2 regions of the Geodermatophilus sp. SYSU D01105 genome follow, and region 2 is predicted to be linked to the other one. Evidence: riboswitches for the same ligand, from Rfam matches in the RefSeq annotation. Region 2 holds a riboswitch; the other holds the start of a gene.

Region 1 (15,533 bases), 150 kb from region 2:
CGCCCAGTCCGGTGCCGCCGTGCACGTGCCCGGCCCGCTCCGGCTGCCGGTAGACCAGCGAGTCCCGGGCTCCGGCGGCGACCGGGACGTCCGAGCGCCCCGCCAGGTGCAGCACCCGCAGCGCGTTGTCGGTGGTCTGCGCCAGCTCGACGTTGCCGTGCACCGTGGTGACCAGCCGCAGGTCCACCTCGGGGCTGGCCAGGGCCAGCAGGATCGCCAGCGCGTCGTCGATGCCCGGGTCGGTGTCGATCACCAGCGGGGTGCGGTCGGCCACCGGGCCATCCTGTCAGCCGGCGACGGAGCGCTCCCGGGGCTCGGTCCGGTCCCGCCGCCGGCGCGCGACCTGCGTCCCGGCGTGCAGGAGCACGCCCACCGCCAGCAGCACCCCGGCGCGCACCCACGTCCCCGCCTCCTGCCGCGCCAGCAGGAGCAGGCAGGAGGCGATGCCCAGGACCGGCAGCACCGTCGGCGCCCGCCAGTGGTCGGCCTCCACCCGGTCGCGGCGCAGCACCAGCACCGCGGTGTTCGTGCTGAGGAACACCAGCAGGAGCAGGAGGACGACGGTGTTGGCCAGCGCGGCCAGCGAGCCGGTCGCGGTCAGCACCATCGCCACCGCCGTCGTCACGGCGATCGCCACCCAGGGGGTGCGGCGTCCCGGCAGCACCCGGCCCAGCGCCCGCGGCAGCAGGCCCTGCTCGGCCATGCCGAACGCCATCCGGCTGGCCATGATCATCGTCAGCAGCGCGCCGTTGGCGACCGCGATCAGGGCGACGAGGCCGAACAGCTGGTCGGGGATGCCGGCGTCCGCGGCCCGGACGACGTCCAGCAGCGGGCCGCTGGAGCCGGCCAGCTCCTCCGGTGGCAGCACCACCGCGGCGGTGAGGCCGACGAGCACGTAGACCACGCCCGCGGTGAGCAGCGCGCCGAACAGCGCCCGCGGGTACACCCGGCGCACGTCGCGCACCTCCTCGGCGACGTTGGCCGAGGTCTCGAAGCCGACGAAGGAGTAGTAGGCGAGCAGCGCCGCGCCGAGGACCGCCGAGCCCGCCGAGACCCCGGGCGGGAACTCCACGGTGCGGCCCAGGTCGCCGTCCCCCCGGCCGAGGACCACGGCCCCGAGGACGACGACGAGCACCAGGCCGGAGGCCTCCACCAGCGTCATCACCGTGTTGGCCCGCAGGGACTCCTTGATCCCCCGGGCGTTGAGCAGCGCCACGAGGAGCAGGAACACCAGTGCCGCCGGCGCGGCGGGCACGTCGAGGAACACGCCCAGGTAGTCGCCGGCGAAGGCCAGGGCCAGGCCGGCCGCGCTGGTCACCCCGGCGGCGAGCATGCAGAAGCCGACGAGGAACGCGACCACCGGGCGCCGGAACGCCCGCTCGGCGAACACCGCCGACCCGCCCGCCCTCGGGTACTTGGTGACCAGCTCGGCGTACGAGGCGGCCGTCAGCAGGGCCAGCAGGAGCGCCAGCACCAGCGGCACCCAGATGGCGCCACCCACCTCCGCGGCCACCTCGCCCACGAGGGCGTAGACGCCCGCGCCGAGGACGTCCCCGAGGACGAAGAGGTAGAGGAGCCTGCCGCTGACTGCGCGGCGCAGCCTGGTCTCGGGTTCGGCCGGTCCGGTCACCGGTCGAGTCTCGGCAGGCGGGACCGACCCGGCAAACCGGGACCGACCCGGCGGACCGGGCCCCGACACGCGGGCGCGCCCCAGCGGGTCCCGGGGTGACCGAGCCCCTGACCAGCGGCTCCCACGCTCGGGAGGGCACGGCTTGTCGACAAGGCCCTGGGACGAGCGCGGGGTCACCGGCCGGTGCGGAGACCCGCTGCAACGGTTCGGTCACGCGCTCTCCGGGAGGTGTCCCGAACGGCCGTCCGCGCGGGCCGCCGTCCCTACCTTTCTCCTTGTCCGCGGCACCTTCCCCGGTCGCGGCAACTACCTGCAGGAGGACGTCATGGCGTTGGACCGGGCACCCGTGACCCGCGCGTCCCGCGTGGCGGACGACCTGACCCTCAGCGGCCTGCTCGACGTGCTCGAGCGCGCCGACGAGCTGCCCCTGCGCCGGCCGCGGCCGGGCCGGGCGGCCGTGCTGCGCCCGGGTGCGGCCCGGCGGCCGGCCCGTTCCCTCCCGGTCGCCCGGCCGGTGCCGGCGCCCCGGCCCCGCCCGGCCGCGCCGGCGTCCTCCGCCGCACCGGTGCCGGAGCCGCCGGCCGCCGCCCCCCGGCCGGCGGCCGACCAGCCGGCGCGGCCGAGCCTGCGCGCCCGGCTGCGCGGGCTCGTCCGCCGCCTGGCCCTCTGGGGTGCCGGGCCCGACGGCGCCCACCTCGCGTGGGGCCGCCCGGTCCCCCCGGCTCTCCGTCCCGACGGCCCGGTGGTGCTCACCGAGCTGCCGAACACCCCCACGATCCAGCCCGCGGCGCCTTCCCCCGCCGCGGCGCTCCGTCCGGCCCGGGCTCCCCGGCCGGTCGCTCCGCCCCGCGTCCCGGTGGTCCCCCCGCTCGCCCGGCAGGTGCCGGCACCGCGGCCCACCCCCTCCCCGGGAACCGCGCCGGCCGGGCACCGCCGAGGAACGCCCCGGGCCTCCGCCCCGGCCCGGGCGCGGGGTGACCCGCGGCCACCCCCGGCCCGGGGATCGCCGTCCGGCTGATCCCAGCGCGACCACGGCCCTCGCCGCGGACGCCGTCCACCGCACCCCCGCCAGCCCGCCGGCTGCCGGTCACCGCCTTCCCCCTCCGGTGACCGCGACCGTCGCCTCGGCACCGTCTCGCTCCTCCTGGCCGACCTCGCACCGCCCCGCCCGTCCCCTCGTGACGGTGGCACCCGCCGCCCCAGTCGTCCCGCTCCACCGGTACTCGCCTCGACCTCCCGCCGACTGCGCCCCGACGCAGCGCGCGGACCCACCAGGGAGGCGCAGACCGCTGGGCGGCCGGCTCGCGGCACCGGGCCGCCGTCCGCGGGAGGGACCAGGTCATCCGCCGGCACCCGCGCCCCCGGGTCCGACCGGCACGACCTCGCCGGGCGCCGTCGCGGGTCCGCGCCGCCGGGTCGCCTCCCCGGCGCGGCCGGGAGTCGACGCAGCAGACCGGCCGGGCCACGGAGCCGCCGTGCTCGCCGGGCGCCGTGACGCTGGACGCCCGCACGCAGGACGTGACCCTCGTGCCGGCGGACGACGACCGTCCGCCCCTCCCCGCCCGACGGCGGGCGCCCTCCCGGACCGGGGGCGCCCGCCGTCGGTCGTTCTCCCGGCGAGGCGTGACCCTTGGGCAGCAGGCTCGTTCCCCAGGGTGGAGGAACGCTCCACGACGACGCGGTCGCTCGCGACCGCTCGGGTCCCGCCCTCCCTGCCCCCGGGGGCGGGACCCGTCCGCGGTGTCGATCCCGCCACACCTGTTGTACGGAGGGCCACGCCGTGAGACAAAGGACCAGCCGGCCGTCTCCCCGCGGGCACCGGCCAGGCCGCGGCCGAGCCGCGTCAGCCCCCGCCGCCCGGCCCCTGGATTGCGAGTGACTCGAGACGTGAGCGTGGACCGGCCGCGCCCGGTGGCCGGGTACCCCGAGCCCGAGCTCGCCCGACTCCGCTTCGACCTCGCGATCGACGCCGCCGGCATCGGCAGCTTCGACTGGGACCTGGTCACCGGCCGGCTCACCTGGGACGACCGGTTGCTGGCGATCTTCGGCTACGACCGCGCGACGTTCGACCAGACCATCGACGCCTTCGCCGCGCGGGTGCACCTGGACGACCGGGACCGGACCCTGGCGGCCCTGCAGGGCGCCATCGACGCGGTCGGCGAGTACGACGCGGAGTTCCGGATCGTCCTGCCCACCGGGGAGACCCGCTGGGTGCAGGGCCGCGGCCGGGCGCTCGCCGACGCCCACGGGGTCGCCGTCCGCCTGCTCGGTGCCGGCTACGACACCACCGACCACCGGCACGCCGACGCCCGCGTCGCCCGGGTGCTGGAGTCGATGAACGCGGCGTTCTTCGCCCTCGACCGGCAGTGGCGGTTCTCCTACGTCAACGCCGAGGCCGAGCGGGTGCTGGGCCGCTCCCGCGCCGAGCTGCTCGGCGGCGACATCTGGGAGCTCTACCCGCACGCCGTGGACAGCGACTTCGAGGTCCACTACCGCGGGGCGGCGGCCACCGGCCAGGAGCGGGTCTTCGAGGCCTACTACCCGCCGCCGCTGGACGCCTGGTACGAGGTGCGGGCGTGGCCGGGCCCCGACGGGCTGTCGGTGTACTTCCTCGACGTCACCGAGCGCCGGGCGGCCGAGGAGCGGGCGCGTGCGGGTGCCGCCCGGCTGGCGATGATCGCCGAGGTCAGCGCGGTGACCGCCGAGACGCTGACCGCCGGCAAGGGCGAGGAGGCCGCGTTGCAGCGGCTGGCCGAGGCGGTCGTCCCCGTGCTGGGCGACTGGGCGATCGTCAGCCTCGCGGGGGAGGACGGCCGGATGCGGGACGTCGGCTCGTGGCACGGCGACCCGGACGTCCGGCCCGCGGTGGAGCGCTATGCGGGCCTGCGCCTCGCCGCCATCCGCCCCGACGCACCGGTCATGCGGGCGCTGGCCTCGGGGCGGACGCTCACCGTCGACGACGTCGGGGCCACGGTGGGCAACACCCTGACCGGCGAGGCGGCGGAGCTGTTCTGGCAGCTGGCACCGCGGACGGCGCTGACCCTGCCGCTGTCGGCCCGCGGGCGCACGCTGGGCGCGCTCAGCGTCTACCGGTCGCCCGACCGGCCGCGGGTCGGCGCCGACGACGTCGCGGCCGCGCAGGAGGTCGCCTCCCGGATGGCGCTGGCGCTGGACAACGCCCGCCTCTACGAGCAGCAGCGCAGCCTGGCCGAGGGCCTGCAGCGCAGCCTGCTCACCGAGCCGCCGTCCGCCGACTCGGCGGAGATCGTGGTGCGCTACCTGCCGGCGGTCCAGGTCGCCGAGGTGGGCGGCGACTGGTACGACGCCTTCCTGCAGCCCGACGGGTCGACCGTGCTGGTCATCGGCGACGTCGTCGGCCACGACACCGCCGCCGCGGCCGCCATGGGCCAGCTGCGCGGGATGCTGCGCGGCATCGCGCACCGGCCCGACGTCGGCCCGGCCCGGGTCCTCGCCGACCTCGACGCCGCGATCGAGGGCCTGGGCATGCGCACGATGGCGACCGCGGCCGTCGCGCGGGTCGAGCAGACGCCGGAGCAGCGCGCCGCCGGGCTGACCAGCCTGCGCTGGTCCAACGCCGGGCACCCTCCGCCCCTGCTGCTGCACGCCGACGGGCGGGTGGAGGAGCTCGCCGGGGAGCGCCCGGAGCTCATGCTGGGCGTCGACCCGGCCGCCCGGCGCAGCGAGCACGCGGTGACCTTCCGGCGCGGCGCCACCGTGCTGCTCTACACCGACGGCCTGGTGGAGGGGCGTGACCTGCCGCTGGACGAGGGCATCGCCCGGCTGCGCGGCGCGCTGGCCGAGCTGGGCAGCCTGCCCCTCGAGCAGTTCTGCGACGCGGTGATCGAGCGGCTGCGGCCGGAGGGCCTGCAGGACGACATCGCCCTGGTCGCCATCCGCCTGCACCCGCAGTAGGAGGACCCGTCCTCCTCACCGCTCGCAGGCTCGCGGCGAGCCCCTGGACGGGGCCGCTCAGGAGCTCAGGACGGCCCAGACGTGCTTGGCGCCGGCGGAGACGTACCAGCCGTGGTCGGTGGCCAGCTCCGCGATGAGGTAGAGCCCCAGGCCGCCCTCGCTGGGGTCGCGGCCCACCGCGGGCGTCGGCGGCGTGGCGGCCGCGCTGTCGGAGACCTCGATCAGCCAGCCCGCCCCGGTTCCGCGGACCGCCGCGGCCACCCGACCGCCACCGTGCCGCAGTGCGTTGGAGGCCATCTCGTCGAGGGCGAGCACCAGCCGGTCGCGGAGGTCGACCGTGGTGGGGTCGACGGCGCTGAGGTGCCGACGCAGCTCCGCCCGGACCCGCGGCAGCTCGGCGACGTCGGCGAGCTCCCACCGGAGGCCCTCGCGGGCCGCCGGAGGAGTGGCCGACGGCCAGACCGGCCCGGCCGTCTCCCGTGTCACGCCGCTGGTCCCCTCACGTGCTCGTCGCCCGGAGGCGCACCTCGCTGCGGCCCGCGGGCGAGCCGAACACCTGCGTATGGCACCACCGGCCCCCCGCTAAACCTGGCTGTAACAGGTGTCACACGGCGCCCAGATCGGCCAGCTTCCGGACGGTGTTCCAGTTCCGCGAGGTCCCCGGCACGCCGAGCAGCGTGTCCCAGCGCCACGACGCCAGCGGCGTGCCGGCGATCCCGTCGGGCAGCCAGAGCAGCAGTTCCCGGCCGACGACCCGGTACTCGCCACGGTCCGCCGGGGGCAGCGCGGCCACCCGCTCGGGGTCCGGCGGCCGACGCAGGAAGGTGACGAGCAGCCGGGCCGGGTCCGTGGCGACGGCACCGAGCGGGTCGGCGGCCACCAGGTCGGCGACCTCCGTCCCGGTCCGGACGACGACGGGGACCTCGAAGCCGAACCGCTCCCGCAGCGCCGCCTCGACGTCGGCGGTCAGCTCGTCGGCGGACAACGGGCTGTCCAGGACCACGTTGCCGCTGCGCAGGTGGGTGCGGACGCCGCCGTGGCCGCGCGCGGTCAGGGTCTCCCGCAGCTCGGGCATCCCCATCTGCCGCGCCCGCCCCAGGTTGACGCCCCGGAGCAGCACCACGTAGCGCGTCGGCACGGGCGGCACCGTAGCGCCCCGGCCCGGGGGCCCCCGCACCGCAATGGGGACGACACCGGCCCGGAACAGAGCTCCGCGACCCTGCTGGCGGACCGACGCCCAGCCCCAGGAGTCCCGATGACCACCACCGAGCCGACGACCGCCCCGGCCCACGACCGCGCCGACCCCGATGCCCGCCCGCCGTGGACCGTCGCGGTGCCGCTCGGGCTGCAGCACGTCCTGGCGATGTTCACGTCGAACCTCACGCCGGCGATCCTCCTGGCCGGCGTCATCGGCGCGACGACCGGCGAGGCGGTCCTGCTGGTCCAGGCCGCGCTGCTGTGCGCGGGGCTGGCCACCCTCCTGCAGACCGTCGGCATCGGCCCGGTCGGCAGCCGGCTGCCCCTGATGATGGGCTCGGGCTTCGCGTTCATCGCCGTCGCCGTCCCGCTCGCGGGGGAGTACGGGCTGTCCGCCGTCCTGGGCGGGGTGCTGGTGACCGCCGCCGTCCAGGTGGCGATCGCCCTGGGCATCCACCGCATCGCGTTCCTCTTCCCGCCCGTGGTGACCGGGACGATCATCCTGGTGATCGGGCTGGGACTGCTGCCCAGCGGCGTCAACCTGGCCGCCGGTGGCGTGGGGTCACCCGACTTCGGCTCGCCGGTGGACCTGGGCGTCGCCGCGCTCGTGCTCGTGCTGACCGTGGTCCTCAACCAGTTCTGCCGCGGGCTGCTGTGCACGGCCTCGGTGCTCGTCGCCGTCGTCGTCGGCTACCTGGTCGCGATCCCGCTGGGCCTGCTGGACCTCTCCGGCGTCGGCGACCGGCCGCTGGTGGCCGTGCCCACCCCGTTCGAGTTCGGGGTGTCCTTCCCGCTCGTCGCGGTGCTCTCGATGGCCGTCGTCGGCGTGGTCAACATGGTCGACTCGGTGGGCACCGTCCACGCGGTGACCGAGGGCGGGGCGGGGCGCCCGGCCACCGCCCGCGAGCTGCGCGGCGGCATCCTGGCCGAGGGCGGCAGCGCCGTCCTCGGCGGGGTGTTCGGCGCCCTGCCGACGACGATGTTCAGCCAGAACATCGGCCTGGTCGCCCTCACCAGGCAGATGAGCCGACACGTGGTGACCATCGGCGCGCTCGTCCTCGTCGGGCTGTCCCTGCTCCCGCAGGTCGCGGCGGTGCTGGCCGCGATCCCGCCGGCGGTGCTCGGCGGGGGCGTGCTGGTCCTGTTCGGCATGGTGTGCGCGATCGGCGTGCAGCTGCTGAGCAAGGACGGCCTGGACACCCGCGGGCTGCTGATCGTGGCGCTCTCGGTGGGCCTGGGCCGGGGGATCGCCGCCGCGCCGGACGCCGTGGACCGCGTCACCGGCGAGTGGGGGGCGCTGTTCGACTCGGGGATCGTCGTCGCGGCCGTGGTCGCCGTCGTCCTCAACCTCGTGCTGCCCGGCCGGTCCCGCCGCCCGGTGCCCGCGGCCTGACGGCCCCGGGGCCTCAGCCGAGCAGCGGGTCCCAGGCCCCGGTGGTCACGCTCAGCGCCACGGCGGCGGCGCAGACGGCGACCGCGCCGGCGACGAACCAGCCGTCGCGGGCGCGCAGCACCGAGCCGCGGGCGTTGGAGCGGGGGACGCCGGAGTCGAACCCGCGGGCGTCCATCGCCGTCGCCAGCCGGGTGCCGCGCCGGATCGCCGCCACCAGCAGGGCGAACGCCGTGCCGGCGAGCAGCCGGGCCCGGGCCGCCGGGTTCGCCCCCGCGTCGACACCCCGGGCCCGCCGGGCCAGCCGGATGGTCTCCCACTCCGCGGCCAGCAGCGGGACCAGGCGCAGCGCGGCCAGGGCGCCGTAGGCGAACCGCGTCGGCACGCGCCAGTGCAGGGTGAGCGCGTCGGCCAGCCGGACCGGGTCGGTGGAGGCCACGAGCAGGATCCCGGGCAGCGCCAGCGCGATGACCCGCAGGCCCCAGGTGGCGCCGCTTAGCCAGGCCGTCGCGCCGTCGGCCGCGCCGAAGGCGACGTTGACCCAGGCGACCCCGGCCGCACTGAGCAGCAGCGGCCAGGTCCGGCGGAGGACCTCCCGGGGCGTGGTGAGCCCGGCGGCCGGCAGCAGCGCGAGCTCGGCCGCGAGCACCACCGCCGGGGTGACCAGGTCGCCGCTGACCAGCAGCACGACCGTGAGGACGGCGATGGCGCCCAGCTGGGCGACCGGGTTCACCGCCGACAGCGGGACCGGGCGCACCGGGCCGAGGGCGAGCGGCGGGGTCACGGGACCGCCACCGGGACCCCGAGGCTCAGGACGTCGTCGGCCAGTGCGGCGACGACGTCGGCGTCGTGGGTCACCAGGCACAGGGCGCGGTCGCCGTCCTGCTGCTCGGCCAGGAGGGCCACGAGTTCCGACCAGGTGTCCCTGTCCTGGCCGAAGGTCGGCTCGTCGAGCACCAGGACCGGGGGCCCGGTGGCCAGCGCGGTGGCGACCGACAGCCGCCGCTGCTGCCCGCCGGAGAGGGTGAAGGGGTTGGCGTCGGCCAGCGGCGCCAGGCCGAGCCGCTCCAGCAGCTCGTCGGCGCGCCGGTGGGCCGCACCCTCGCCGGCGCCGGCACGCAGCGGGCCGAGCGAGAGCTCGTCGCGCACCCGGCCGGTGAGGAACTGGTGCTCCGGGTGCTGGAAGACGGTGCCGACCCGGGCGACCAGCTCGCCGGCCCGCCAGCGGGACGGCGGCCGGTCCGGGCGCCGCAGCCCCGCCGTGAGCGCCGGCCCAGCGGTGACCCGGCCGGTCGTGGGTGCCCGCAGGCCGGCCAGCAGCAGCGCCAGCGTGGACTTGCCGGTGCCGTTGGGACCGGTGACGGCCAGGGTCCGGCCCGCCCGGAGGACGGCGTCGGCCGGCGGCAGCGCCGGGGTGGCCGCGCCGCGGTGGGTGTAGCCGGCCGCCTCCGCCGTCAGCAGCACCGCCCCGGCGGGGTGCGCGCGCCGGTCGGGGAGGCGCAGCGGAGCAGGGGCCCACCCCGGACCGTGCTCCACCACGCCGCCGCCCGCCCGCAGCTCGACGACGCGGTCGACCAGCGGCAGCCAGGACGCGGCGTCGTGGTCGACGACCACCAGCGTGGCGCTCCGGTCGGCGACGGCCCGGGAGACCGCGCCGCGCACCAGCTCGGCGCCGTCCGGGTCCAGCTGGGCGGTGGGCTCGTCGAGGAGCAGCAGGCCGGGACGGGGGGCGAGCGCGCCGGCCAGCACCAGCCGCTGCTTCTGCCCGCCCGAGAGGGCGCCGGTCGCCCGGTCCCGGCCGAGGTCGAAACCGACCGCGGCCAGGGCGGCGTCCACGGCCGGCCCGATCGCGGCCGGCGGGGTGCCGACGTTCTCCAGCCCGAAGGCGACGTCGTCCCCGGCGCGGGTCATGACCAGCTGCGAGTCGGGGTCCTGGAAGACCATGCCGACGCGCTGCCGCCGCCGGTCGGGCGGCTGCCCGTCGACGGTCAGCTCGCCGACGGCATCCCCGCTCTCGGGCTCCAGCAGCCCGCCCAGCGCCCGCAGCAGCGTGGACTTGCCCGACCCGGAGGCTCCGGTGAGCAGCACCCGCTCACCGGGCGCGACCACCAGGTCGACGTCCCGGACCGCCCAGGCCCGCCGGGTGGCGTGCCGGAAGCCCCACCCGGCCAGCCGGACGGCGGCCGGGGCACCACCGGTCAGCGTCAGACCCGGGTGCGGCCGGAGGCGAACGCCGAGAGCGCACCGCTGGCGGCCAGCGCGCGGGTCAGCGCCGTGCTGCCGAGCCCGGCGATGACGGCGGTGCTGGCCACGACCAGCGCCACGTAGGTCGTCTTCCAGCCCGCGGTCCAGTCCGGGTAGTAGTAGACGAGGTCGAGGACGGCGGCCATCGCGCCGGCCAGCGCCGCGGACAGCAGCGCCTGCGGCCAGCCGAAGCGGCGGTACCGGGCGACGGCGAACCCCGCCTCGCCGGCCAGGCCCTGCAGCAGGCCGTAGACGATCGTCGTCGTCCCCCACGCCGAGCCGAGGAGCGCGGAGACGATCGCGGCGACCAGCTCGGCGAACAGGCCGGCGCCGGGCTTGCGCACCACCAGCGGGGCGAGCACGGCGGGGATGAGCCAGACGCCGTACATGAACGCCTGCGCGGGCGGGAAGGCGGCGAAGGCCGTGCCCGTGCCCGCCCACAGCAGGCCCCAGGCCCAGAAGACGACGCCGAAGGCGACGCCCAGGACGGCGGTGACGACGATGTCGACGGTGCGCCAGCGCGCACGCGCCCCGGTGGGCGCAGTCGACGACGGACGGACGGCCTGCTCGGCCATGACTTCCTCCAGACTCCCTGCGCCGGCATGACCCGGATCAGGTTCGAGGGTCTGCGGGATCCCGCACTCTCAGCGCCGAAGCGCTCCCCTGCTGTGTGTGTTCGGTTGTGGTGCCAGCCTAGCCCGCTCCGCCGCTGCCGCCGTCCGCCGGTGTCCCCCGTCCGCCGGTGCCCCCGTGATCATGGCGCCCGGCCCCCTGCTCCCCGCCGCTCGCAGGCTCGCGGTGGGGGGCAGGGGGTGTCCTTCACCCGAGGACGAAGCCCAGCAGCAGGTGGGCGTTCAGGCCGATGATCAGCGCGGCGACGACCGCACCGGCGATCGTGGTGACCGGCCGGTTGACCCAGTTGCCCATGACCGAGCGACGGGCGGTCAGCCACAGCAGCGGCACCAGGGCGAACGGGATGCCGAAGGAGAGCACCACCTGCGACCAGACCAGCGCCGTCGTCGGGTCGCCGCCGAGGACGAGCACCGCCAGGGCCGGCGCCAGGGTGATCAGCCGGCGGGCGAGCACCGGGATGTGCCGGCGCAGGAAGCCGGCCATGACCACCTGGCCGGCGTGGGTGCCGACCGACGAGGAGGCGAAACCCGAGGCGAGCAGCGCGAGGGCGAAGGCCAGGGCGGCTCCGGTGCCGAGCTGGTCGCCCAGCCCCGCGTGCACGCTCTCCAGCGAGGCGATGCCGTCGTCGGCGGTGAACAGCTGCGCGGCGATCACCAGCATCGCGGCGTTGACCAGCCCGGCCAGCCCCATCGCCACCAGGACGTCGATCCGCTGGGCCTTCAGCAGCCGGCGGCGGCCGGACGCGGTGCGCCCGGCGGTGACCACGTCGCCGTAGCGGCCCGGGGTGAGCGCGGAGTGCACGTAGATGACGTGCGGCATCACCGTCGCGCCCAGGATCCCGGTGGCCAGCAGCAGGCTCTCCGACCCGGAGAACGACGGCACCAGGCCGCCCGCGACCCCGCCGGCGTCGACGCCGGAGCCCACCAGCGTGTAGCCGAAGCCCAGGCCGATCACCAGCAGCAGCCCGGCGATCACCCGCTCGAAGGGCCGGTGCCCGCGGGACTGCGCGGCCAGCAGCACGAACGCCACGACGGCGGTGATGACCCCGCCGATCGGCAGCGGCACCCCGAAGAGCAGGTACAGCGCGACCGCGCCGCCGACGATCTCGGCCAGGTCGGTGGCGATGGCGACCGCCTCGGCCTGCAGCCACAGGCCCCGCGTCACCGGGCGCGGCAGCTGCTCGCGGCAGAGCGTGGCGAGGTCCCGTCCGGTCGCCAGGCCGAGCTTGGCGGTGAGGCTCTGGATCAGCATCGCCATGAGGTTGGCCGCCACGATCACCCACAGCAGCGTGTAGCCGAACGAGGCGCCGCCGGAGAAGTTGGTCGCGAAGTTGCCCGGGTCGACGTAGGCCACCGCGGCGACGAAGGCCGGGCCCAGCAGCGGCCAGATGCGCCGCCGGCCGCTCGTGTCGCGGGCCGGTCTGGGGACGCCGACGAGGGTGGTGGGCAGGACGGCGGCCTCGGTCTTCGAGAGGTACACGGCGGCCTCGCAGCGGTGGAGCGGGTGGGTGGGCGCTCCTCCCTGTGCCCGCCGCGGGTGACACGCCGGGGCCAACGTGTGGCCCCCGGGGGCCGAGGTGAGGCTGTCCTACGCGGTGCCGGCACCCCGCCGCTCCGCCGCCGCGACGACCGCCCCGATCCGGCGGGCGTGCGCGCCGCGCCAGTAGACGCGGCCGCAGGCCGGGCAGCGGGAGAACTCGTCGTGGGTCCGCCGCGTCCCCGGCGGCAGCCGGTCGGCGATCTCCGCCTTGGCGACCGGCTGCAACAGGGCGCCGCAGGCGGTGCACCGGGTCAGCGGCGCCAGCGGGGGAGCGAACCGGTCGAGGACGTCGGCGAGCTGGTCGTCGGGTCGGGCGCCGCGCACCAGGGCCCCGGAGGGCAGCGCCCGCCGCATCAGCAGGCCGCGGTCCTGGGTGAGCAGGACGCGCTCCTCCGCCGCCGCGCGGGCCACGAGGTCGGGGTCGTCGGCGTCGTTGGACCACGCGGCGTCCAGCCCGAGCAGCCGCAGCCGGCGGGCCAGCGCGCCCAGCCCGACGTCCAGCAGGAAGCCACCCGGCGGCAGCGGCTGCGGCCGGGCGGCCTCCGACACCTCCACGGTGCTCCCCGGCCGCGTCCGCTCGGTGGCGCCGGCGGGGGTCCCGTCGACCCGGAGGCCGCCGACCTCGGTCAGCGGCACCCCGGCGGCCTGGACGACGTGGCCGATCGTGGCGTCCGGGTCGAACCGCATCCGCCGGACGCCCCGGTGCCGGTCCCGTCCCGGCAGGAGGAAGCGCAGCGACACCGGGACGACGACGTCGACCGCACCGGTCACCGTGCGCCTGCCCCGGGGCTCATGAGACGACGCGGAGGGTCTCCATCGACGGGTCCGCCGCGTCCGGGACGAGCATCCCGGCCCGGACGCCGCTGGTCAGGTAGTCGACGACCTCCTGACCGATCCGCTCGCCGGGCGCCAGCACCGGCACTCCCGGCGGGTAGGGGCTGACCATCTCCGCGGCGACCCGGCCGACCGCCTCGGCCGCCGGGACCTGCTCGGCGCGGGCGAAGAAGGCCTCCCGCGGGGTCATGGCCTGCTCGAGCTCGAGGGCGGGCGGCGAGGGGAGGTCCACCCGCGGCGGGCGCTCCATCGACGGGGCGGCGTCGACGAGCGCCCACAGGGCGTCGACCAGCACCTTCTCGGTCTCGTCGTCGTCGGCGTGGGTGAGCCGGGCGTTGACCCGGAAGGTGTCGGCCGAGCCCAGGTCCACGTGGCAGGCGGCCCGCAGCCAGTCGCCGGCCTGGAAGCCGGTGATGCCCAGCCCCCGGACGTCGATGGTGATCGCCAGCGGGTCGAGGTCGAAGGCGCCGCCGGTGCCGATGACCTCGCGGCCCATGACCTCCAGGCCCGGCATGGCCGCCACGTCCTCCCGCACCCGCAGCGCCCGGGCGATCGCCGTCCCCAGCAGGTCGCGGCCCTGCTCGACCATCTGCCGCCGCCAGCCGTCGAGGGTGAGGTAGACCAGCGCCGAGGAGCTGGTGGTGCCGAGCAGGTCCTCCCGCTGCTTGAGCACGTCCGGGTCGACCCGCTGGCCCTTGAGGTGGAACACCGAGCTCTGCTCGATCGCCCCGCCCATCTTGTGCACGCTGGTCACGACGACGTCCGCCCCGGCGTCCATGCCCCAGGCCGGCAGGTCGGGGTGGAACGGCAGGTGCGCGCCCCAGGCCTCGTCGACGATGAGCGGCAGGTCGCGCTCGTGGCAGGCCTCCGCGACGCCGGCGATGTCGGCGCAGGTGCCCCAGTCGGTCGGGGTGATCAGCAGCATCCCCTTGGCGTCGGGGTGCCGGGCCAGCGCCCGGCGGACGTCCTCCGGCTCCGGCGGGTGGGCCAGGTGCCGCTCGGGGTCGACGTGCGGGTGCACCCACACCGGCCGGATGCCGCTGATGATCAGCCCGGCCACCACCGACTTGTGCGCGTTGCGGCTGACCAGCAGCTCCTCGCCCGGACCGGCGACCGAGATCATCGCGCTCTTCACCGACAGCGAGCTGCCGCAGGTGGAGAAGAAGGCCTTGTCGGCGTCGACGGCGTCGGCCATGAGGTCCTCGGCCTGGGTGGTGATCGCCTGCGACTCGCGCCGGTCGTCGAGCCCGTTGAGCGAGAGGACGTCGGAGGCGAACACGCCCTCGCCGACCACCTCGACCACCCGCGGGTCGGCGCCGCGGCCCTGCTTGTGGCCGGGCGGGCCGTAGACGACGTCCCCCCGGCGGCGGAACTCCTGCAGGGCCTCGAGGACGGGTACGCGCGAGTGGTCCATGGCCCGCCCCTACCCGGGGAGGCGGAACAGATACTTGAATTCTCAAGCAAAGCCGCGCAGACTGGCCCCAGTCCGACCGGAGACAGGAGCCCGACCATGCCCGTCCAGCGCCTCAACCACGCCGTCCTCTACGTCCGCGACGTCGCCCGCAGCCACGCCTTCTACCGCGACGTGCTCGGCTTCCGGGTGAAGATGGAGATCCCCGGCGCCGCGGTGTTCCTGCAGGCCGAGGGGTCGAGCAACGACCACGACCTGGGCCTGTTCCAGATCGGCGCGGGCGCCGGCGCGTCCGAGGCCGGCCGCCGCACCGTCGGCCTGTACCACCTGGCCTGGGAGGTCGACACGCTCGCCGAGCTCGCCCGGATCCGCGACGCGCTGCTGCAGGCCGGGGCGCTGGTCGGGATGTCCGACCACGTGACCACCAAGGCCCTGTACGCCCACGACCCGGACGGCCTGGAGTTCGAGGTCTCCTGGCTGCTGCCGGCCGAGTTCATCACCCCCGAGCTCATGGAGGGCGCCGCCATGACCTCGCCGCTGGACCTGGACCGGGAGATCGCCCGGTACGGCGCGCACACCCGCGGCGGCGTGGGCGTCTCCGTCCCCGCCTGAAGGGGCAGCGGAGTCCCACGGCGCGGAGGACGCGCCCCTGGCACTCCGCTCGGGGCCGTGGGGCACGATGCCCTCCCGTGATCCCCGATGAGCTGGCCGCCGGTGCGCTG
Region 2 (15,533 bases):
CTGGCCCGGCGCTCGGGCGGCAACCCGTTCGCGGCGATCGAGCTGCTGCGGGCGCTGTGCGCCGAGGGCGCCGACCTGGCCGCACCGGAGCTGCCGCGGCTGCCGGCGTCCCTGGCCGAGCGGGTGGAGCTCGACCTCGCCCGGCTGACCCCGGACGCCGTCGCGCTGCTGGAGCTGCTGGCGGTCCTCGGCCGGCGCACCGACCTGCGCAGCCTGGTCGCGCTCGCCGGGTCCGAGCCGGCGACGCTGGCCGGCACGCTGGAGTCGCTGGTGCGGGCCGACCTGGTCGCCGAGGAGGAGCGGGGCCTGCGGTTGTCCTACGAGCCGGCCCACCCCCTGCTGGGTGAGGCCGTCTACCGGCGGATCGGCGCGGCCCGCCGCCGCCTGCTGCACCGCCAGGTGGGCCGGGTGCTGCTCGACGCCGGCCGCGTGGGGGAGGCGGCACCGCACTTCGCCCGCTCGACGGGGGCGGACGACGACGAGGCCGTCGGCGTCCTCATCGAGGCCGAGCGGCGCGCGGAGGCGGCCGGCGCGTTCCCCGAGGCCCTGGCCGTCCTCGGGGCACTCGTCGGGCTCCTCCCCGCCGGGGACCCCCGCTGGGTGGCCGTCGTCGACGCGCTGCGGTGGGACGCCGAGTGGGTGCTCGACCACCGCGCCGACGAGCACGCACCCGCCGGCATCGGCGCGCTCCAGGCCATGGACGCCGCGCTCGCCGACGTGCCCGACCCGCGCCCTCGCGCCCAGGTGCGGTTCCGGCTGGCCAGCTTCCTGGCGTGGGGGGACGGCGACCTCACGAGAGCGGAGCGGCTGTGCGCGGAGGCGGCCGAGCTGTTCACCGCCGCGGGCGACACCCGCGGCTCGCTGCTGGCCGGACACGAGCTGGCCTGGATCCGTCACCTCGCGGGCAGCTCCGCGCCGGCGATCCGGGACTCCTCGGCCCGGGTGGTGGACCGTGCCCGCGCGCTGGGGGACCGGGTCGTCCTCGGCCGGGCCCTGCGCACGCTGGGGCTGACCGCCACGATCTCCGGCGCGCTCGACGTGGGCCGGGCCGCGCTGCGGGAGAGCAACGCCATGGCCCGCGCGGACGGGAGCCGCTACCGGCTCTCCATGGCCCTGCACAACGAGGCCCAGCTGCTCGTGATCGCCGGCCGGGTCGACGAGGCGCTGCCGCGGGTGGAGGAGGCCCGGGAGCTCGCCCCCGACGAGCCGCCGCTGCCCCTGGAGGTCTTCGTCCGCTGGCTGGCCGGTGACTTCCCCGGCGCCGTGGCGGCGGCCCGCCGGACCGCCGACGCGCACCCGGTCGGCCCGGGCCGCCGGACCGCCTGGGCCTCGGCCACCGCGGCGGCCGCGGCGGCCGAGCTGGGGCAGCACGCCGAGTCGGCCCGGTTCCTGGCCGTGGCCCGCGCCCCGTACGCGGGCACCCGCGGGGTCTACGGCGAGATCGTGGCCTACGCGGCGACGGTGTGCGCGACCCTCGCCGGACGGCGGGACGACGTGCTGCCCGAGCTGCACCGGCTGGCCGGGCGACTCGACGAGCTGGGCATCCTGCTCACCCTGCCCTGTCTGGTGGACCTGGCCGAGGCCGGCGCCCGGCTCGGCCGGCCCACCCCCTCCGCGGCGCCGGCCCTGGACCGGGTCGCGGAGCGGACCGGGGTCCCCGCGCACGCCGCCCTGGCCGACCTCGCCCGCGGCTGGTCCGCCCACGGCGAAGGGCGGGACCGCGCGGCGGAGCGCTGGGCGGCCCGGTGCGGTGCAGACCCTGGACGCGGCGAGCTGGCCGATCCACCGAGCCCGCGCCCACCACCTGCTGGGGCTCACCGCCGGCGACCGCGAGCGGTCCACCGCCGAGCTGGCCGCCGCGGCCGAGGGCTACGCCGCCTGCGGCGCGCTGGTCCGGCGGGACGACGCCCTCGACGCGCTGGCTCGCCGGGGCTCACGGGGCCGCCGGGAGGCCGCGGCCGCCCGCGGCCCGGGCTCGTTGACCGCCCGCGAGTGTGAGGTGGCGGAGTTGGCGGCCACCGGCCTGTCCGCGCGGGAGATCGGCGCCCGGCTGTTCATCGGCGAGCGGACCGTGGAGGGACACCTGGCCCGGACCTACGCCCGGCTGGGCGTGCGGTCCCGGGTCGAGCTGGCCCGGTACGTGGCGGCCGAGGGGCTCAGCGGTCCGGGAGCAACAGCGGGGGCGGGTCCGGGCACAGCGGGGGCGGGTCCGGGCACAGCGGGGGCGGGTCCGGGGGCAGCAGGGAGGGCGCGTTCGGGGACCCCGGCGGGCGTGGATTCGGGTACCCGGGCACGTACCGGTACGCCGGACCGCCGTCCCGCCCGTTCCTAGCGTCGCGGCCATGACCACCTACGAGACACTCCGCCGGCGGCACCTGGCCGACGCCACCGCCCTCGCCCCGCGGCTGTTCGCGCCCCTCGAGTGGCCTCCGGACCGGCTCGCCGAGCACCGCCGCGACGCCCTGCGCCGCCTGGTCCGCGTGGCCCGGGACCTCTCCCCGTGGCACCGCCACCGGCTGGCCGGCGTCGACCCGGACGAGCTCACCGAGGACACCCTCCCCGAGCTGCCGGTGATGACCAAGGACGACCTCATGGCGCACTTCGACGAGATCGTCACCGACGACCGGCTGACCCTCGACGTCGTGGAGGCCCACCTCGACCGGCTCACCTCCGACGCCTACCTGTTCGACCGCTACCACGCGTGCGCCTCCGGCGGCTCGTCCGGACGGCGAGGGGTCTTCGTCTACGACTGGGAGGGCTGGGCGACCGTCTACTGGAGCCTGATGCGCCACCCGGTGCGGGCGCTGCGCACCGACCCGGCGCTCGCCGGGATCCGGCCGAAGCTGGGCATGGTCGCCGCCGCGGCGCCGACGCACATGACCAGCGCCGCGCCGCAGACGTTCACCAACCCGCAGGTGGAGATCGTCCGGTTCCCGGTCACCCTCCCGATGGCCGAGATCGTGGCCGGCCTCAACACCGCCCAGCCGACGCTGCTCTGCGGCTACTCCTCGGCGATGCACGAGCTGGCCGCCGAGGCGCTGGCCGGCCGGCTGCGGATCTCCCCGGCCTGGGTGATGGGCACCAGCGAGCCGCTGCTGCCCGAGACCCGGGCGGCGCTGGAGGAGGCCTTCGGCGTCCCGGTCGGCAACTGGTACGGCACCTCCGAGGCGGGCGGCAACGGCTGCCCCTGCCGGTTCGGCACCCACCTGGCCGACGACCTGATGGTCAACGAGCTGGTGACCACCGACGGGCGTCCGGTGCCGCCCGGCACGCGGTCGGACACGGTGCTGCTCACCAACCTCTACAACACCGCGCTGCCGCTGATCCGGTACGAGCTCACCGACCAGTTGACGCTGGTCGACGGCCCCTGCCCCTGCGGCTGCACCCACCGGCGGATCGAGGACCCGTACGGGCGGCTGGACGACGTCTTCACCTACGGCGCGGTGCGGGTGCACCCCCACGTCTTCCGCTCCCCGCTGGCCCGCCGGCGGGAGGTCGTGGAGTACCAGGTGCGCCAGACGCCCCTGGGTGCGGCGGTCGTCGTCCACGCCACCGCGCCGGTCGACACCGGCGCCCTGGCCGCGACGATCGCCGACGAGCTGGCGGGGGTCGGCGTCCCCGACCCGGAGGTCACCGTCACGCCGGTCGCCCGGATCGCGCGGCCGCCCTCGGGGAAGCTGAAGCGCTTCGTCCCGCTCGCCGCCTGAGCGCCCCCGGCCGGGACGACGTTGCTAGGTTCGAGGGCGTAAGTGGCACGGGGTGCCCCGCCCGGGGCTGAGAGAACACCCGTCGAACCTGCTCCAGTTCGTACTGGCGAAGGGATGTCACGGCGTGGGAGCCATGGACCTGCGCGCGGCCCGCGAGGCGCTGCGCACCGCTGCACCGCTGGTGCACTGCCTGACCAACACCGTCGTCCAGACGACGACGGCCAACGCCCTGCTCGCCGCGGGCGCCGCGCCGGCCATGGTCGACGCACCCCAGGAGGCCGGGGACTTCGCCGCGGTCGCCTCCGCGGTGCTGGTCAACGTCGGGACGGTGCACGAGCGCACCGCCGAGGCGATGCGCCTGGCGGCCCGGTCGGCCGGCACGGCCGGCACACCGTGGGTGCTCGACCCGGTCGCCGTCGGCGGGCTGGCCTACCGCACGGCGCTGGCCGCCGAGCTGGTCGAGCTGCGCCCGACCGCCGTCCGGGGGAACGCCTCGGAGGTCATGGCGCTGGCCGGGGCGGGCGCCGGCGGTCGGGGGGTGGACAGCACCCACAGCACCGACGCCGCCGCGCAGGCCGCCGCGGACCTGGCCCGGCGCACCGGCGGCGTCGTGGCGGTCAGCGGCGAGGTCGACCTGCTCACCGACGGACGGCGGACGGTGCGGGTGGGCGGCGGCTCGGTCCTGCTCACCCGCACGACCGGGGCCGGGTGCGCGCTGGGTGCCCTCGTCGCCGCCTACCTCGCCGTCTGCGACGACCCGCTGACCGCCGCCGTCGCCGCGCACGCGCACGTGGCGCTCGCCGCCGAGGTGGCCGCCGACGTGGCCGACGGGCCCGGCACCTTCGCGCCGGCCTGGCTCGACGCCCTGGACGCCCTCGACGGGGACTCCCTGGCCGGGGCCGACGTGCGGGCGGAGCCGTGAGGTTCGACCCGACCCTCTACCTGGTCACCGACACCGCGCTGTCCCGGCCGCGGCCGGTGGCCGACGTCGTCCGGGCCGCGGTGGCCGGTGGAGTGACCGCCGTCCAGGTGCGCGACAAGACCGCCTCCCGGCGGGAGCTGCTCGAGCTGACCCGGTCGGTCCAGGCGGCGCTGGCCGACCGGCGCGACGTGCCGGTCGTGGTGAACGACGCGGTGGACGTCGCGCTGCTGGCCGGCGCCGACGGCGTCCACGTCGGCCAGGACGACCTGCCCCCGGCCGAGGTGCGGCGGCTGCTCGGGCCCGGCGTGGTGCTGGGCCTGAGCGTCACCTCCGCCGCCGACCTCGACGCCGCGCTGGCCCTGCCGCCGGGCACCGTGGACCTGGTCGGCATCGGCCCGGTGTGGGCGACGCCGACCAAGCCCGACGCCGCACCCGGCCTCGGCCTGGAGGGCACCGGCGCGCTGACGTCCGCCGCCCGGGCCGCGGGGCTGGTCGCGGTCGCGATCGGCGGCATCGACGCCGCCCGCGCGGCGGAGGTGGCCGCCACCGGGGTGGACGGGATCTGCGTCGTCTCCGCCGTCTGCGGGGCGGCCGACCCCGCGGCGGCGGCCCGCGGGCTGCGGGCGGAGATCGCCCGCGGGCGGCTGGCCGGGGTGGGCCGGTGAGCGCCGGGGTGCCGGTCGCCCTCACCGTGGCCGGCAGCGACCCCAGCGGCGGCGCCGGCATCCAGGCCGACCTCAAGACCTTCAGCGCCCTGCGCGTCTACGGGACGGCGGTGCTGACCGCCCTCACCGCGCAGAACACCCGCGGGGTCACCGGCGTCCACCCGGTGCCGGCGGAGTTCGTCGTCGCGCAGCTGGAGACGCTCCTGGACGACGTCGAGGTGCACGCCACCAAGCTCGGCATGCTGGGCACCGCGGAGGTGGTCCGGGCGGTGGCCGGGGTGCTGGCCGGCCGCCGGGCCGGCCCCGTCGTCTGCGACCCGGTGATGGTCGCGACCAGCGGTGACCGGCTCATCGACGAGGCCGCGGTCGACGCCGTCCGCACCGACCTGCTGCCGGTCTGCGACCTGGTCACGCCGAACGTGCCCGAGGCGGCCGCCCTCCTCGACGCCGCCCCGGCCGGCGGTGTGGACGACCTCCCCGGCCAGGCCACGGCGCTGCTCGCGCTCGGCCCGCGGGCGGTGCTGCTCAAGGGCGGCCACCTCGGCGGGGAGGAGAGCGTCGACGTGCTGGCCACCACGGCCGGCGTCACCGTGACCCGCCGTCCGCGGGTGCGGACGACGGCGACGCACGGCACCGGCTGCACGCTCTCGTCGGCCCTCGCCGCGCTCGCCGCCCGCGGCCGCACCGACGAGTGGGCGGTGCTGGTCGACCCGGCGCGCGACTACCTCCAGGCCGCGCTGGTCGCCGGGAGCGGCCTGGGCGTCGGGTCCGGGCACGGCCCGGTGCACCACTTCGCCGGCGTCTGGCCCTCGTGAGCGCCGTCGTGGGCGACGCCGGGAGCGCGGTCGCGGGCACCGCCGGGGGCTCGTTCAGCGCACGGGCCTGGACGGCGACCGCCGGCCTCCGGGCGGCGATCGAGGACCTGCCGTTCCTGGCCGAGCTCGGCTCCGGCGCCCTGGACCCGTTGACCTTCCGGCACTACCTCGAGCAGGACAGCCTCTACCTGGCCGACTACGCGCGGGCGCTCACGCTGCTGGGCGCCCGCGCCCCGGACTCCGCCGCCGCGTCCTTCTGGGCGACGTCGGCGGCCGTGACCGCGACGGTCGAGCGCCGACTGCACGCCGACCTGCTGTCGGCGGAGCTGCCCCCGGCGGACCGCCCGGCGGGGGAGCCGGTGCCCTCGCCGACCTGCCGGGCCTACGTCTCCTACCTGGTGGCCACGGCGGCGACCGCGCCGTACGCGGTCGGCGTCGCGGCGGCGCTGCCCTGTTACTGGGTGTACGCCGACGTCGGCGCGCGGCTGGCGCGCACCACCGCCGCCGTGCCCGGGCACCCGTACCGGCGCTGGGTGGCCGCCTACGACTCCCCGGAGTTCCAGGAGTCCGCGGAGCAGGCGCGGACGCTGGTGGACGCGGCCGCCCGGCAGGACCCCGGCGCGCAGCCGGCCATGCTGCGCGCGTTCGCCGTCGCGACCCGGTACGAGCTGGACTTCTGGCGGGCCGCGCACGCGCGGGAGACCTGGCCCGACCCGCTGCCCTGACCGCGGCTCAGCGCGCCGGGGGCTCGCCGTCCGCCGGGACGACGGGGACGCGGGTGGCCGCCCCGTCAGCGGTGGCCGTGCCCGCGACCGCGCCGGCGCCGCCGAGGCGACGCAGCAGCGCCGCGACGTCGACACCGGTGAGGTCGCCGGACAGCTGCAGCCCCTGGGCCACGTTGGCCGCGACCGACCGGCCCAGCGACCCGGCCCCGTCGGCGGAGATGACCGTCATCTTGTCCACGCCGGCCAGTGGCGCGGCCGCGGCCTGCACGACCTCCGGCAGCACCTTCACCAGCATCTCCAGGACCGCCGCCTCGCCGTACTCGGCGAACGCCTCCGAGCGGGCGTCGAGCGCCTCGGCCTCGGCCTGGCCGCGGGCCAGGATGGCCGCCGCCTCGGCCGCACCCTCCCGCTCGACGGCGTCGGCGATCGCCTGCCGGTGTCTGGGAGGCCCTCGGGCAGCACCGAGGCGGCCGCGGCACCGCCGACCAGCGCCGCGAGGGCGGGGACGGAGAAGGCGCCGTCCGCGTCGCCCGCGAGGTCGCCGATCTCGCCGACGAGCAGGGACAGCAGCAGGACGCCGAGGCCGATCGCGCCCACGACGAGGAGGACTCCCGCCACGCTGCCCCTCTCCGTCGGTGTGCCACCGGACACTCGCAGCCACGCGGGACGGTGATCAACCGGTTCCGGCCCCGGGAGGTCCGCTCTCACCCGGTCGGAGGACGGGCGACCATGGGGGAGGCCGGCGACGACGAGGAGGTGGGGCGTGCGGCGGGAGGCGAGCATCCTCCACCTGGACCTCGACGCCTTCTTCGCCGCGGTGGAGCAGCGCGACAAGCCGTCCCTGCGCGGTCGGCCGGTGGTGGTCGGCGGCGTGGGCGGGCGCGGCGTGGTGGCGACGGCGTCCTACGAGGCGCGCGCCTACGGTGCCCGGTCGGCGATGTCGACCGCCGAGGCCCGGCGTCGCTGCCCGCCTGGCACGGCGTTCCTCGGCGGGCGGTTCGCGGCCTACCGCCGCACCTCCGACGTCGTCATGGGGCTGCTGCGGGAACTGTCGCCTCTGGCCGAGCCGGTGTCGATCGACGAGGCCTACGTCGACCTGGCGGCCGGGCCCGGGCACGACCTGTCGGTGGACGGCGTCACCGAGCTGGCCCGCGGGCTCAAGGAGCGGATCGCCGCGGCCACCGGCGGGGTCACCGGATCGGTCGGCATCGGCTCGTCGAAGCTGATGGCCAAGATCGGCTCGGACCTGGACAAGCCCGACGGGCTGGTCGTCGTCCCGCCGGGCAGCGAGCTGGACGTGCTGCACCCGCTGCCGGTGACCCGGCTGGGCGGGGTGGGTCCCGCGACCGCCGAGCGGCTGCGGCAGGTCGGGGTGCGCACCGTGGGCGACCTCGCCGCGAAGTCGCTGCCCGACCTGGTGGCGCTGGCCGGCCGGGCGCACGGGGCCGGCCTGTACGCGCTGGCCCGCGCCGAGGACGACCGGCCGGTGGTCGCCGAGCGGGAGGCCAAGTCGGTGTCGCAGGAGGAGACCTTCGAGCGGGACCTCACCGACCTCGCCGTCCTGGGCCGGGAGATCGATGCCATGGCCGCGCGGGTGGCCGCCCGGCTGCGCGCGTCGGACTACTCCGGCCGGACGGTGACGCTGAAGATGCGCCGCTACGACTTCACGACACAGACCCGGTCGCAGACGCTGCCGCAGCCCACCGACGACGTCCGGGTGATCGCCTCCATCGCGCGCCGGCTGCTCACCGAGGCGGGGACCGGCGGCGGGCTGCGACTGCTCGGCGTGGGGGTCTCGGGGCTGTCGCTCTACGCCCAGGGGGACCTGTTCGCGTCGGACGACGAGCCGTCGTCCCCCGACGAGACCGCCCTCGCCGACGAGCCGGGAGCCGCCGAGGTCCCCCCGGCCCCGACGGAGGCGCGGTGGTGGCCGGGGCAGGACGTGCGGCACGACGAGCTGGGCGCCGGCTGGGTGTGGGGGAGGGGGCTGGGGCGGGTGACGGTCCGCTTCGAGGGCCCGCTCACCCCTCCCGGGCCCGTGCGGACCCTCGCCGCCGACGACCCCGCTCTGCACCCGGCGGACCCGCCGGACTGGCGGGTCAGCGAGCCAGTGCCACCCAGCCGAGCACCGTGAGGTCGCGGTCGACCGGGACGACGACCCGCTGCCCGGAGCAGGTGACGAGGTGGGCGGTGTAGAGGCCCTCGCCGTCCACCTCGACCCGGTCGATGGTGGCGCCGGGGTGTTCGCCCAGCGCCGCGGCGGCCACGGCCACGGCCCGGTCCGCCGGCAGGTCGACGTCCGGCGGCGGGGTCAGCGTGCGGATCCGCATGCGCCGCCGGATCCTGCCCTCGCTCGTCCTCGTACCCATGGTGTCCTCCCGTCGTCGCCACGGCCCCTCGTGGGCCGTTCGGTCCCCGAGACTCGGGCGCGCACCTGTGGGGAGCCTGGGGGCCGGGTGGGGGTTCGGTCGGGATCGGGGCGATCATGGGCCGCGTGGCCGAGCAGAGCGCGTGGGTGCGGATGACCCAGGAGGACCCCGGTCACTCCGCGAACTACGTGCAGCGGTTCCGCACCCTCGCCGCCCAGGGGTTCGACCTGGCGGGCGAGGCGCGGCTGGTCGACGCGATGCTGTCCCGCGGCTCGCGGGTGCTCGACGCCGGCTGCGGTCCCGGCCGGGTGGGCGGCTGGCTGGCGCGGGCCGGGCACGACGTCGTCGGGGTGGACGTCGACCCGGTCCTGATCGCCGCCGCCGAGGAGGACCACCCCGGGCCGCGGTGGCTCGTCGGCGACCTCGCCGAGCTGGACCTGGGCGGGGAGCCCTTCGACGCGATCGTCTGCGCGGGCAACGTGATGACCTTCCTCGCGCCGTCGACCCGCACCGCGGTGCTGCGCCGGCTGCGCGCGCACGTCGCGGGCGACGGCCGCGCGGTCATCGGGTTCGGAGCCGGGCGGGGCTACGGCTTCGACGCGTTCCTGGACGACGCCCGCACCGCCGGCTGGGCGCATGACCTGCTGCTGTCCACGTGGGACCTGCGGCCGTTCACGCCCGCGTCGGACTTCCTGGTCGCCGTCCTCGGCCCGGCCTGAGGCGGGCCAACCGTCCCCCCACGCCGCGCTCCCTCGGCGCGGGACCTGCGAGGGGAGCCGCCGGGGACGGCGGTCCGAGCGGTGTTCCACGTGGCACGTCGGCCCGGGGGGGGAACGCGGAGCCCGGCACCACGGGGACGTGCCGGGCTCCGCGTTCCCGGCGGGGTCGGCGCCCTCGAGCCGGCCTCCGCTCGCCGGGGTCGTGGTGACGGGTGCTCCTGCCCGCTTACCCCAGCGCCCTCCAGCGTGGGCCTGCTGCCTGGGAGGGAGCTGTCCGGCGGCTGCCAGTCCGCTAGGTCCGCCAGCCCGGGTGCGCGTCGTGCTCGGCCGCTGCGCGCCAGGGCGGTGACCCGGGCGGCGCCACCACGGTCACGGCGCCCTCGGCCGACGGCAGCGTCAGCAGGTACGGCGCCGGGTCGGCCGGGTCGCCGCCCTCCGGTGCCCGCCGCGGCGCGCCGAGCAGCCAGTGCGCCGTCCGCGCGAGGGAGAGCTCCCCGTGCCAGCCGCCGCCCTCCTCCCGCCGGCGGGCCACGGCGGCCAGCACGGTCGCCGCGGCCAGGTGACCGGTCGCGTGGTCCAGCGCCTGGGCCGGCAGCACGCCCGGCGCCTCGGCGCTCCCGTACACGAGCGCGATGCCGGTCGCGGCCTGCACCAGCGAGTCGAAGCCCCGCCGTCCCGACCACGACCCCCGCGTCCCCCACGCCGAGAGGCTGACCACCACCAGGTGCGGGTGCCGCTCGGCCAGCGCGGCGGGGTCCAGCCCGAAGCCGGCCAGCGCACCGGGCCGGTAGCCCTGCACGACGACGTCGGCCGCCGCGAGGAGCTCCTCGACGGTCCGGCGGTCTGTGCCGGTCGCGAGGTCCAGCAGCGCGTGCCGCTTGCCCGGCCCGGTGTCGACCAGCGAGCCGGGGTCGTCGGGCAGCCGGGGGCTGTCGACCCGCAGCACGTCGGCGCCGTGCGAGGCCAGCGTCCGGGTGGCGACCGGACCGGCGATCACCCGGGTCAGGTCGAGGACCCGCAACCCGTGCGGCGACACCGCGCGGGGCGGCCCGGGAGCCGTCCGGCGCAGGTCGACCAGGGGCGTGGCCGCGACGGCACGCCCCGGCGGCGACCCGGCCCACGCCGCCGCGGAACGGACCGCGCCCGCCGCACCGCCGGCCGCGACCACGGCCGTCTCCAGCTCCTCGGCGGTCCACCGCAGGGCGGCCGACCCGACGTCCTCCCCGAGGACCCGCAGCGCCGCGGCCCGGTGGTGCGGGTGGTTGGCGTGCAGGCGCAGCCAGCCGTCGGCGGTGCGCCAGAACCGGGACAGCGGGTGGAACCCCGGACCCACCGGCCGGCCGTCGACCGCGGCGTACCGCTCGCTGCGGAAGGCGACCCCGACGTGCGCGGCGTCCACGCGCACCGGGTCGCCGGGCGTCAACAGCCGGGCGGCGAGCAGCTGCGCGGCGACCGCGCCCACGGCGAGGTCGGGCACGGGCAGCGGCCCGTCCAGGCCGGTCCCGCCGGTGACCGGCACGTCCGGGGCGGGGACGCCGGCCAGCAGCGGCCACACCTCCGCCAGCAGGGGGTTCACGACGGCCACCGACCAGGGCTCACGACCGCTGGGTGCCCAGCGCGAGGGTCAGCTCCAGGACGCTCTGCGGGTCCTCGAGGCGGGCGCCGAAGAGCTCGCGCAGCTGGCCCATCCGGTAGCGGACCGTCTGCGGGTGGACGAACAGCTCCGCGGCGATCTTCTCCCGCCGGCCGTGGTGCAGCAGCCAGGAGCGCAGGGTCTCGACCAGCTTCTCGCGCGGGCCGGGGCCCAGGTCGTCCAGTGGCGCGAGGACCTGCGCCCGCAGGTCGCCCAGCGCCTCGCCGTCCGCCCGGAGGACCAGCTCGACCAGCCGCTGCTCGGTGTCCACCGGGGCGTCGCCCTCCGGCCGCAGCCCCAGCTGCAGCGCCCGCAGCGCCCGCGAGTAGGAGGAGCGGGCCTCCTGCCACGGCCGCGCCGGCCCGACGACGGCCTCCCGCCCGCGCAGGGCCTTGAGCAACCCGGCCCGGGCGAACCCCTCGGCGTCCGGGACGAGCAGCACCGCGCGCTCGGTCTCCGGCTCGGCGCCGGGCAGGTCCTCTCCGGCCTGCAGCGTGCGGGCGTCGAGGACCGCCAGGGCGCCGCGGGCCCGCACCTCGGGGAGCAGCACCGCGGTCAGGGTGCGCGGCGGTGACCAGTCGGCGCGTTCGGCCGCGGCGGCCAGGTCGTAGGGCGGGCCACCGGTCAGCAGCAGCTCGGCCAGCCGCTCCAGGTGGCGACGGCGGACCCGGCCGCTGGTGGCCAGGTGGTCGGCGTGCCCCGCGACGCTGGAGGCCGACAGCTGGTCGATGTAGGCGAACACCAGCTCGGCGAAGCGCGCCAGCGAGTCCGCCGGCATCCCGGCGGCCACGGCCGTCTCGCTCATGTGCCGCCACGCCACCCGCGCGCCCACCCGGTAGGCGGCCAGCAGCGCGTCCATGGTGCGGCCGCCCTTCGCCTCCCCGCGGCCCAGCGCGTAGGCACCCTCCAGGGCGGGCCCGATCGGCCGGCTGGGGTCGGCCCCGCCGGCCGCCGTCGCGAGCTCGAGGAACCCGCCGAGGGCCAGCTGGACGGCGTTCTCGATGGCCCGGCCCATGTCGCCCTGGAACGCCTCGGCATAGCTGGGCACCTCGACGACGATCGCGGCCACCGTCGACTCGGCCACCGCCGGCAGTTCCGCGTGCATGGCGGCGGCCACCTCCGGGGTGAAGGTCTCGGTCTCCGGGGCCACGTCCACCTCTCCGTTCCCGCGCCGTTGTTCGCAGCGAACAGTATCCGGGCGGAGGTTCACGTCTGGGGCACAGGTGAATTCGCACCCCGCTGGGAACGATCAGAAGCATGACCGCGACCGTCCCGCGCCCGGCCCCGGCCCGGCCGGCCCTGGCCGCCCTGCGCGCCCGTGCCCTCCGCCTCGCCGAGCTGGTGACCACCCCGCTGCTGCCCGACGACTACCTCGACATGGTGAACCCCCTGCGGGCCGGCACCGACCTGCGCGGACGCGTCGTCGCCGTCCAGGAGGAGACCCGGGACGCCGCCACGCTGGTCATCCGACCCGGGGCCGACTGGCGGCGCCACGTGCCGGGCCAGTGGGTGCGCATCGGGATCGACGTCGACGGCGTCCGGATGTGGCGGGCCTACTCGCTCACCTCGCACCTGGACCGGCCCGACGGCTGCATCAGCATCACCGTCAAGGCCATCCCGGGCGGCAAGGTGAGCAACCACCTGGTGCACCGCACGACGCCGGGGACGCTGGTACACCTCGACCAGGCCACCGGGGAGTTCGTGCTGCCGCCGGAGGCCCCCGCCAAGGTCCTGTTCGTGACCGCGGGCTCGGGCATCACCCCGGTCATCGGCATCCTGCGCAACCACGACGAGCTCCGTGACGTCGTCGTCGTGCACTCGGCCCCGACGGCGGAGGACGTCGTGTTCGGCCCGGACCTGCGCGAGCTCGCCGCGGCCGGCCGGATCCGGCTGGTCGAGCAGCACACCGACTCCGCCGGGATGCTCGACCCCGCCGCGATCGCCGAGCTGGTCCCCGACCTCGCCGAGCGTGCCACCTGGGCCTGCGGGCCGGTCGGCATGCTCGAGGCGCTGGAGGAGCACTGGAGCGCCGCCGGCATCGCCGACCGGCTGTTCACCGAGCGGTTCCGGCCGACGGTGATCGTCGCCGGCGAAGGGGGCACGGTCTCCTTCACCCGGGCCGGCACGACCCTCGAGGCCGACGGCGCGACGCCGATCCTGGACGCCGCCGAGGAGGCCGGCGTCCTCATGCCCAGCGGCTGTCGCATGGGCATCTGCTACGGCTGCGTGCTCCCGCTGCGCGAGGGCGCCGTCCGGGACCTGCGCACCGGCGAGGTCACCACGGCCGCCCCCGGGGACGGCGTCCTCGTCCAGACCTGCATCAGCGCCGCCGCCGGCGCCTGCTCCATCGACCACTGACCCCGTTCCCCAGAGATCCCGGAGGACAACGCGTGACCGTTCTGCAGAAGAAGCCCGTCAACCCCATCGCCCACCTGACGGCCGGTGACATCGAGCTGATCGGCAAGGAGCTCGACGAGATCCGCCAGGAGGTCGTCGACACCCGTGGCGAGAGGGACGCCCGCTACATCCGCAAGGTCATCGACGTCCACCGCAAGATCGAGCTGGGCAGCCGCGCCGTGCTCCTGGCCTCCGGGTTCCCGCCGGCCTGGATCGTCGGGACGATCGGCCTCTCGGTGGCCAAGATCCTCGACAACATGGAGATCGGGCACAACATCCTGCACGGCCAGTGGGACTGGATGCGGGACCCGAAGATCCACTCCACGACGTGGGAGTGGGACATGGCCAGCCCGGCCGACCAGTGGAAGCACTCGCACAACGAGCTGCACCACACGTACACGAACGTGATCGGCAAGGACAACGACCTCGGCTACGGCATCATGCGCGTCGACGAGGACCAGAAGTGGGTGCCGATGTACCTCGGGCAGCCGCTGTGGAGCTTCATCAACGCCTGCTTCTTCGAGTACGGCATCGCGGCCTACGACCTCGAGCTCGGTGCCGTCGTCGCGAAGAAGCAGACCAAGGACCCCGAGTTCCGCGCCCGGGCCAAGGCCGTGCTGCGCAAGATCGGCCGGCAGGCACGCAAGGACTACCTCGTCCACCCGCTGCTGTCCGGGCCCAACTTCCTGGCGACGCTGACGGCCAACTTCGTGGCCAACCTGGTGCGCAACCTGTGGTCGAACTCCGTCATCCTCTGCGGGCACTTCCCCGAGGGCGTGGAGACCTTCGAGAAGAAGTCGATCGACGGCGAGACCCGCGGTGAGTGGTACCTGCGGCAGATGCTCGGCTCGGCCAACATCTCCGGCAGCAAGGCCATGCACATCATGACCGGCAACCTGTCGCACCAGATCGAGCACCACCTGTTCCCCGACCTGCCGAGCAACCGGTACGCCGAGATCGCCCCGAAGGTGAAGGCCCTGTTCGACCGCTACGGGCTCAACTACCACTCGGCCCCGCTGCCCAAGCAGGTGGCGTCGGCCTGGCACAAGATCATCCGACTGTCGCTGCCGAACGGCTGGCTGGACCAGACCACCCTCCGGAACCTGCCCGCGCAGCTGGTGAAGCTCTACAAGATGAGCACCGCCGACCCGAAGACGCGCCGTCGCCTGCTCGCGCAGACCCAGGCGGCCGCCGCGGCCGCCTGATCGGCGACACGGACACCGCGGAGGGCGGGGGAGGCGGCAGCGGCCGTCGCCCCCGCCCTCCGTCGTTCTCCGAGCGCACGCTGTGCCGACACCACGCTCCGCGACACCGGAGATCCGGTGCCGGGACCCACGCCCCTGCCCCTCCCGGTCCGCACGCGTTGACATGGCCGCCTGACCACCCACCGCAGGGGAGGACGACGATGGACGGCTACGTGTTGGAGGCCCGGCTCCCGAGCACGATCCAGATCGGCCTCGTTCCCGAGGGACTGCGCCTGGACGTCGGGGTCGAGGGCACGATCACCGAAGGGCCGATGACCGGCGGGCGGGTGACCGGCGTCGACTACCTGCTGATCCGCCGGGACGGCAACGCCGTGCT

What was found. Region 2 has a riboswitch for thiamine pyrophosphate ahead of thiM (hydroxyethylthiazole kinase). Riboswitches for the same ligand answer to the same signal wherever they lie in the genome.
Region 1: another riboswitch for thiamine pyrophosphate. It lies ahead of ACI79I_RS08865 (ECF transporter S component); the one in region 2 lies ahead of thiM (hydroxyethylthiazole kinase).

The regions. Positions count from the first base shown of each region.
Region 1 covers NZ_JBJGYR010000007.1:179,470-195,002, forward strand. The annotation lists gene ACI79I_RS08820 (nucleoside hydrolase) at 1-274, opposite strand, end outside; gene ACI79I_RS08825 (APC family permease) at 287-1,630, opposite strand; gene ACI79I_RS08830 (hypothetical protein) at 1,956-2,648, shown strand; gene ACI79I_RS08835 (SpoIIE family protein phosphatase) at 3,518-5,563, shown strand; gene ACI79I_RS08840 (ATP-binding protein) at 5,621-6,049, opposite strand; gene ACI79I_RS08845 (DUF1697 domain-containing protein) at 6,168-6,701, opposite strand; gene ACI79I_RS08850 (uracil-xanthine permease family protein) at 6,819-8,153, shown strand; gene ACI79I_RS08855 (energy-coupling factor transporter transmembrane component T family protein) at 8,167-8,934, opposite strand; gene ACI79I_RS08860 (ABC transporter ATP-binding protein) at 8,931-10,322, opposite strand; gene ACI79I_RS08865 (ECF transporter S component) at 10,355-10,969, opposite strand; TPP riboswitch at 10,966-11,069, opposite strand; gene ACI79I_RS08870 (Nramp family divalent metal transporter) at 11,214-12,506, opposite strand; gene ACI79I_RS08875 (Mut7-C RNAse domain-containing protein) at 12,615-13,337, opposite strand; gene ACI79I_RS08880 (aminotransferase class I/II-fold pyridoxal phosphate-dependent enzyme) at 13,357-14,814, opposite strand; gene ACI79I_RS08885 (VOC family protein) at 14,911-15,423, shown strand; gene ACI79I_RS08890 (GNAT family N-acetyltransferase) at 15,501-15,533, shown strand, end outside.
Region 2 covers NZ_JBJGYR010000007.1:33,922-49,454, forward strand. The annotation lists gene ACI79I_RS08165 (ATP-binding protein) at 1-1,998, shown strand, start outside; gene ACI79I_RS08170 (response regulator transcription factor) at 2,000-2,332, shown strand; gene ACI79I_RS08175 (phenylacetate--CoA ligase family protein) at 2,343-3,707, shown strand; TPP riboswitch at 3,746-3,839, shown strand; gene thiM (hydroxyethylthiazole kinase) at 3,841-4,629, shown strand; gene thiE (thiamine phosphate synthase) at 4,626-5,294, shown strand; gene thiD (bifunctional hydroxymethylpyrimidine kinase/phosphomethylpyrimidine kinase) at 5,291-6,109, shown strand; gene ACI79I_RS08195 (TenA family protein) at 6,106-6,834, shown strand; gene ACI79I_RS08200 (flotillin domain-containing protein) at 6,842-7,495, opposite strand; gene ACI79I_RS08205 (DNA polymerase IV) at 7,598-8,968, shown strand; gene ACI79I_RS08210 (hypothetical protein) at 8,934-9,164, opposite strand; gene ACI79I_RS08215 (class I SAM-dependent methyltransferase) at 9,320-9,922, shown strand; gene ACI79I_RS08220 (CoA transferase) at 10,215-11,498, opposite strand; gene ACI79I_RS08225 (PucR family transcriptional regulator) at 11,518-12,705, opposite strand; gene ACI79I_RS08230 (ferredoxin reductase) at 12,813-13,913, shown strand; gene ACI79I_RS08235 (fatty acid desaturase family protein) at 13,946-15,157, shown strand; gene ACI79I_RS08240 (DUF3237 family protein) at 15,358-15,533, shown strand, end outside.